2 linked regions of the Roseimaritima multifibrata genome follow. The protein of the gene in region 1 interacts with the protein of each later gene in a pairwise test. Links are inferred from orthologs where the notes say so. Each region holds a gene or a part of one and is shown in the gene's direction. Other genes may lie near its edges.

The links.
Region 2: the proteins of ligA (region 1) and leuS interact in binary tests that used the Escherichia coli proteins (3 or more experiments, as listed by UniProt). The link is inferred for Roseimaritima multifibrata from one-to-one orthologs.

What each region holds. Positions count from the first base shown.
Region 1 is NZ_CP036262.1:443,171-446,398, forward strand. What follows is about bases 257-3,164. They hold ligA (NAD-dependent DNA ligase LigA), read left to right. Parts: upstream 257-652; coding sequence 653-2,677; downstream 2,678-3,164. Other genes in these bases: FF011L_RS01740 (Gfo/Idh/MocA family oxidoreductase), read right to left, coding at 2,748-3,164. In the rest of the region: gltX (glutamate--tRNA ligase), read right to left, coding at 1-199; more of FF011L_RS01740, read right to left, coding at 3,165-3,228. UniProt on the Escherichia coli protein: DNA ligase that catalyzes the formation of phosphodiester linkages between 5'-phosphoryl and 3'-hydroxyl groups in double-stranded DNA using NAD as a coenzyme and as the energy source for the reaction.
Region 2 is NZ_CP036262.1:2,289,794-2,293,522, reverse strand. The notes cover bases 127-3,535. They hold leuS (leucine--tRNA ligase), read left to right. Parts: upstream 127-503; coding sequence 504-3,335; downstream 3,336-3,535. Other genes in these bases: FF011L_RS08315 (polyhydroxyalkanoic acid system family protein), read left to right, coding at 3,386-3,535; map (type I methionyl aminopeptidase), read right to left, coding at 127-209. Outside these bases: more of map, read right to left, coding at 1-126; more of FF011L_RS08315, read left to right, coding at 3,536-3,688.

The sequences.
Region 1 (3,228 bases):
AGTCCATGCCCAACCAGCGAAATCCCTCTAAGATCGGTTGCAAAGCTTCATTGACGTTGCGTTGCTGATCGGTGTCATCAATTCGCAGGATGAATTGACCGCCTGATTGCCGGGCGAGAAGCCAATTAAAGAGAGCCGTTCGGACGCCGCCAATATGAAGGTAACCGGTCGGGCTAGGGGCAAATCGTGTACGGACCATTACAGGGAACATCCAAACCTGGGTGGGGCAGTGTCACACCCGGAGGGCGTGTTGTTGAATTCAATGCAAGAACGTAATCGATTCGAATCGGTAGGACGACCCGGGGAGCGTCAGGGGAGGCCGACGAAAAGGTCAAGTGAGGCGGCGAAAAAGCTTCTTCTGATTCCGTTACGTGGCACGAAATTCCACCAGCGGCGTGAGAGACTGCAAAACGTAAAATGAGAATTACAGAGAGTAAAATCGCTCGTCGGGACAGCCATTTTGTGTTTTGTAATTTAACTTTTTCAATTCCTGGTTCACATGCGAACCAGCGTCGTGGCGGGCAAACTGTCGTAACCTGCCACGCTCGCACCTCCAAAAACCTTGCACCCTTACGTTATCATTGCCGGATCCGGTAATCTATCGGCGCGCGCGGTCCCCTATCAAACCTTGCATCTCCCGGAGGGAATGGCGATGCCTTCAAATCCTGCTCAGCGGATGACGGAGCTGGCGAGTCAGATACGTCACCACGATCGTCTGTATTACGTCGATGCGGCTCCTGAAATAAGCGATTTGCAGTACGATCGCCTGCTGGAAGAATTGAAGGAACTGGAGGCGGCGTATCCTCAGTTCGCCTCGCCCGATAGCCCGACGCAGCGAGTCGGCGACGCGCCGGTGGAGCATCTGACGGCGGTCGAGCATGCCCTTCCGATGCTCTCGATCGATAACACGTACAACCTGTCGGAACTGGCTGCCTACTTTCAGCGGACCACAAAACTGCTTCCCAATTCACCGATTGAATGGATCATGGAGTACAAGATCGACGGGGTCGCCGCCTCTTTGGTCTATGAAGACGGTCAGCTGGTGCGTGGCGTGACGCGGGGGAACGGGAAAGTTGGAGACGATATCACGCACAACATCCGGACGGTGCTGGGCGTACCGCTGCGTCTGAGCGGGGAATCTGTCCCAAAGCTGCTGGAGGTCCGCGGCGAAGTCTATATGACCAATGCCGACCTGGTGGAATTGAACCTTCGCCAAACCGAGGCCGGCCTGCCCGCTTTTAAAAATACCCGCAACGTCACCGCCGGGACGATCCGGTTGCTTGATCCACGGATCGCTGCTTCCCGCCGCTTGAGGTTCTTCTGTCACGGACTTGGCGTTCACGAAGGTTTGCAGGCGACGACGCACCTTGATTTTTTGGCGGAGATCGGTCGACTGGGCTTGCCCCCCACGCCTGACGTGCAGCGGTTTCGCACGGCCGAAGAGGCTATTCGTGCGATGGAACATTTGGAGGATGATCTGCCGGTGCTGGATTTTGAAGTCGATGGGATCGTCTTTAAGGTCAACTCCTTCGCCCAGCGTGAAGAACTGGGTAATACCTCCAAAAGTCCTCGCTGGGTGATCGCCTACAAGCGTGAACGTTACGAAGCGACGACGGTCTTGGAACGGATCGATGTTCAGGTTGGAAAATCGGGGGCGATTACGCCTGTTGCTTACCTGCAGCCGGTTGAAATCGCCGATACGACGGTCAGTCGAGCTTCACTGCATAACGCCGACGAGATCGAGCGGCTCGATTGCCGCGTTGGTGATACGGTGGTTGTCGAAAAAGCAGGGAAGATTATTCCCAAGGTGGTTCGAGTCGAAAAGCACCTTCGCACCAAGCCGCTTCCGGTGTACCAGTTTCCGGTCGCCTGCCCCGAATGCAAAGCGGAGCTGCAACGTGATGAAGGGGGCGTTGTGATTCGCTGTCCTAATCCCAGTTGCCCTGCGCAGCTGCGCCAGCGGATCGCGTTTTTCGCCAGCCGCAATGGAATGGATATCGACGGTCTTGGGGACAAATTGATCGATCAACTGGTCGCCCAGAAAATGGTTTCCAGCTATGCCGACCTGTATCGCTTGACCGCAGATGATTGCGTTAAGAATTTGGAATTGGTGAAAGAACGCAAAGCAAAGAAGCTTGTCAAAGCGATCGCGGACAGCCGAACGCGTGGTTTGTCGCGAGTCCTGACGGCGATCGCAATCCGGCACGTCGGACCACGAGCGTCGACTCGCCTGACGCAAACCTTTCCAACGCTGGACGGACTGCGGCAGGCTTCACAGGAACAGCTGGCAGCCATCGACGAAGTCGGCCCGGTGATCGCCAAAAGCGTGCATGATTTTCTTGCCAGTGAATCAGGTAAGCAGGCGCTGGATGATTTGGCAGCGGTCGGGGTCGTGATGGTGGAACAGGTTTCTGCACCTGAAGAGGGAACGCCCCTTGTGTTCCAGGGTAAAACATTGGTGGTCACCGGGACGTTGCAGCGTTACAGACGAGATGAAATCAAGGCGCTGATCGAGCAGCTTGGAGGACGTGCGGCCAGCAGCGTCAGCAGCAAAACCGACTACGTCGTCGTCGGTGAGAATGCGGGCAGCAAAAAAGAGAAGGCTGAATCACTGGGGATTCCCGTGCTAGACGAGGATGCGTTTGACCAGTTGATTCAAGAGAGTGAATCGATTTAAGGGTAGCTAAAAAAAGCCACCCGGTCCTTTGTGGACTGGATGGCTTTTTAGCTGTTAGCGTTTTAGCTGTTTAGGCTTCGAACGGTTTGGTTGTGCCTGGAACGGGGACTTTGTAGCGTCCTTCGTCATCGGGGGTGATTGGAGGCAACTGGTCAAAGCTGGTTAGCGAATCAAAGTCGGCCAGCGCGTGATCGCTTGCCATGGCGTCGTCCCACTTGACGGTCTTGCCGCTGTAGGTGGCCATGCGTCCCAGGATGGAAGTCATCGTGCTCTTGGCACCGTATTCCGCTTCGTTGGGAGTTTCGCCAGCTCGTAATGCGGCGAACAAGTCGTAGTGCTCTTGTTGCCAGCCCTTGCCGTTGGCTTCTTTTGCTTCGCTCTGGAAGATCAGTTTGCCTTTGTTGTCATAGATTTTGGCAGCCGAGACATCTGCGAAACCGGTGGTTCCCGATAGATGTTCCGAAACGCTATTCCAGCAACCGCGGATGTGGCGGCACTGGCTGAACAGTTTCGGATTGTGGTCTCCGGGGTAAGTGAATTCGACCATGTGG
Region 2 (3,729 bases), 1.8 Mb from region 1 along the record:
TTGGGATACCCCTGATAGCCGAGCGTCGCCGCCCGATGCCCATGCTTCTGGGTATACTCGCAGACTCGATCGTCGATCGAGCCGGTGGTAACACCGGCGGTAATAAAGGGTCGAAGATAATCCAGCAAATCCGCGTTAAAGCGTCCTGCTTTCCGCATGGAATCCCGTTGGGCAGCGGTCAGTTGTAGTTTGTTTCGTTTTCTCAGCATTCGATTAGTTCTCGTACAGGTGTCACGTCGCAACGGCGAAACCATGACCTGCCAGCTGGCGGTAGTGCGTATTGTTAAAAATCCGTTGGCCAGGATCCAGCCCCAAAAAACCACCCTCATTTTTGCCCATGTTTTCGCATGGATTTTTGAGTGCTTCGCGTCTCAGCCCTTAAACGCCGATTCTAGCACGCCTTTTGCCCCTATAGAACAGCCTTTTGGTCGGCTGCCCCAAACGGCCTTCGACGATTAAAATACTCTCGCTCGAATCTTCATCCTAATCCCAACAATAGCCCCATGCCCCGTTACACCCCCTCAGAAATCGAACCTCGCTGGCAGGCCTACTGGGAACAGAATCGCACCTTTGCGACTCCCGAATCGCCTGGGCCCACCAAACGCTATGTTTTGGACATGTTCCCTTACCCCAGCGGCGAGGGACTTCATGTAGGCCACCCCGAAGGATACACGGCAACCGATATCGTTTCTCGGTTCGCACGTATGAAGGGTGAAACGGTTCTGCACCCAATGGGTTTTGATGCCTTTGGGCTGCCAGCTGAAGAACATGCGATCAAGACGGGAGAACATCCCCGAATCCAAACCGAAAAAAACATCGCCGAATTCACTCGCCAACTGAAAATGTTGGGGTTCAGTTACGACTGGGATCGCGCGATCGCAACGACCGATCCGGGCTACGTCCGCTGGACTCAGTGGATTTTCACGGTTCTCTACGACACCTGGTTCGATCCCGAACAAAACAAAGGTCGGCCGATCAGTGAATTGCCGATCCCCGCCGAAATTGCAGCCGCCGGCGAAACGGCAATCGAGACCTACCAAGCGGAATTTCGCTTGGCGTACGAAACGGAAGCCCCTGTCAATTGGTGCGACGCCCTGGGAACCGTGCTTGCCAACGAAGAAGTGATCGACGGAAAAAGCGAGCGAGGGGGACACCCCGTTCGGCGACTGCCGCTTCGCCAGTGGATGTTGCGAATCACCGCCTACGCCGAACGGCTGCTGTCGGGTTTAGAAAACCTTGATTGGCCGGGCGGAATCAAAACGCTCCAACAAGATTGGATCGGGCGCAGCACGGGTGCCGAAGTCGATTTTTTCATCGGGAAAGAAACCGATTTTGCCGACTGGAAAAAATCGCGTGCAGGCAAACCAATGCCCACCGAACTGGCTGAAGATGCCCTGCGGGTCTATACGACTCGTCCCGACACGTTGTTTGGCGCCACCTACATGGTGGTCGCTCCAGAACATCCAGCGGTCGATCGCCTGACCACCCCCGCAGCGGCAGCCGATGTCCAGAAGTATCGCGACGCGGCCGCTTTCAAAAGCGAGCGTGAACGGACACAAGGCGAACGGGAGAAAACCGGCGTCTTCACCGGAAGCTTCGCAATCAATCCGGTCAACGGCAAACCGGTTCCCATCTGGATCGCCGACTACGTCATGGCCAGCTACGGCACGGGAGCCATCATGGCTGTCCCCGCCCATGATGAACGCGATTTCGAATTCGCACGTCAATTCGCTTTACCCGTCATCGCCGTTGTCGATCCTCCTGCCGATCTAGAGAACCGCGAAGACATCTTGGCGGGCAAAGCTTGCTTTGCCGGTACGGGCTTGGCAATCAACAGTGGATCGTTTGACGGCCAGGAAACAACGCAAGTCAAAGCAACCGTCACGCAAGACCTGGAAACCGCGGGCCTGGGCAAATCCGCCATCAACTACAAACTGCGTGACTGGCTGTTCAGCCGCCAACGATTCTGGGGCGAACCCTTCCCGGTCCTCCACGAAATCGATAGCGACGGCAAAGATACCGGTCGCAAACGGACCGTCCCGACGGGCGACCTTCCGGTACAGCTTCCCGAATTGGCAGACTTTCGGCCACACGGCCGGCCGGAACCGATGTTGGAGAAAGCGGACCAAAGCTGGCTGCAGGTCGAACTGGATGGGAAACGCTACCGCCGCGAAACCAACACGATGCCTCAATGGGCTGGTTCCTGTTGGTATTTTTTGCGGTACATCGATCCAACGAATGACACCTGCCTGATCGATCCCGACAAAGAACGGGCTTGGATGCCTGTCGACTTGTATGTGGGTGGAGCCGAGCACGCGGTATTGCACCTGTTGTATTCGCGATTCTGGCACAAAGTCTTGTTCGACCGTGGCCACGTCCACTGCGACGAACCTTTCCAAAAACTGATCAACCAGGGGATGATCCTCGGCGAAGCGGAATTGACCGTTTTTCAAACCGAAGCGGGAGCGTACGTTTCGCCCGCAGATGTTCGCCGCAGTGAAGAAGGTCCGACTGCCCCCGACGGCAGCCCCGTCCATCCGGTTTCCGTCCAGGATACCGATGTGGAAAAGCAAGGCGACAACCTTGTCTTGGCCGCCGAACCGGAAATCCGCGTGGAAAGCCGCTCCTTCAAAATGTCAAAAAGCCGCGGCAACGTAGTGAATCCCGACGTGGTCGTCAAAGAGTACGGTGCGGACAGTCTCCGTTTGTACGAAATGTTCATGGGCCCGCTGGAAGCCACCAAACCGTGGAGCATGGCAGGGGTCGGCGGAGTTCGCAATTTCCTGGACCGAAGCTGGCGAATGATCGTCGACAAAGACGCCGAGCAAATTGAATTGTCCGCTGCGATCACCGACAAGGAATGCACCGAAGCTCAGAACCGGCAGTTACACAAAACGATTCGAAGTGTCAGCGAAGATATCGAATCGCTCAGCTTCAACACCGCTATCGCGCGCATGATGGAATTCGTCAATTTCTTCACCCGCGAGAAACAGCGGCCTCGCGCTGCAATGCAGTCCTTCGTGCTTCTCTTGTCGCCGTTTGCTCCACATATCGCAGAGGAACTTTGGGAGATCTTGGGCAACAAGAAAACGTTGGCTTACGAAGCTTGGCCAGAGTGGGACGAAGCGGCCTTGATCGAAACGACCGTCGAAATTCCGGTTCAAATCAATGGCAAGGTACGCACAAAATTAGTCGTTGCCGCGGACATCAAAAAAGAGGACCTGCAAGCACAGGTGATGGAATTGGAAAAAATCCAAGAAGCAACGGCTGGAAAACAAATCGTTAAAACGATTGTTGTGCCTGGGCGTCTGGTAAACATCGTGGTCAAAGGGTAGCAGCGTTTCCCCTCCAGCCAATTCTTAAACAACCTTCAAGCGAAATTCCTATGCCAGCCTTTAAAACCGAAGTTCCCCACAGCTTAAGCCAAGAAGATGCAAGGGAACGGGTCGATCAAATGAAAGATTCGATTCACGAGCAGTACCCTGGATTGGTCAGCGACCTCTCCAGCGAATGGAACGAGAACACTCTTTCGTTGCAGTTCAGTGTTTACGGATTCAAGATCCAATCCGCCCTCGAAGTGCATGTTGAATGCGTCATCGTCAACGGAAACATCCCCTTGGCGGCCCTGCCTTTTAAAGGAAAAGTCCAACAGACCATCGGAGACAAACTTTCCGAATTGTTGGGATAGGCGTAGGGCAGGTTTGCAGCGGCAGGGCGCGAGTGCTCCGG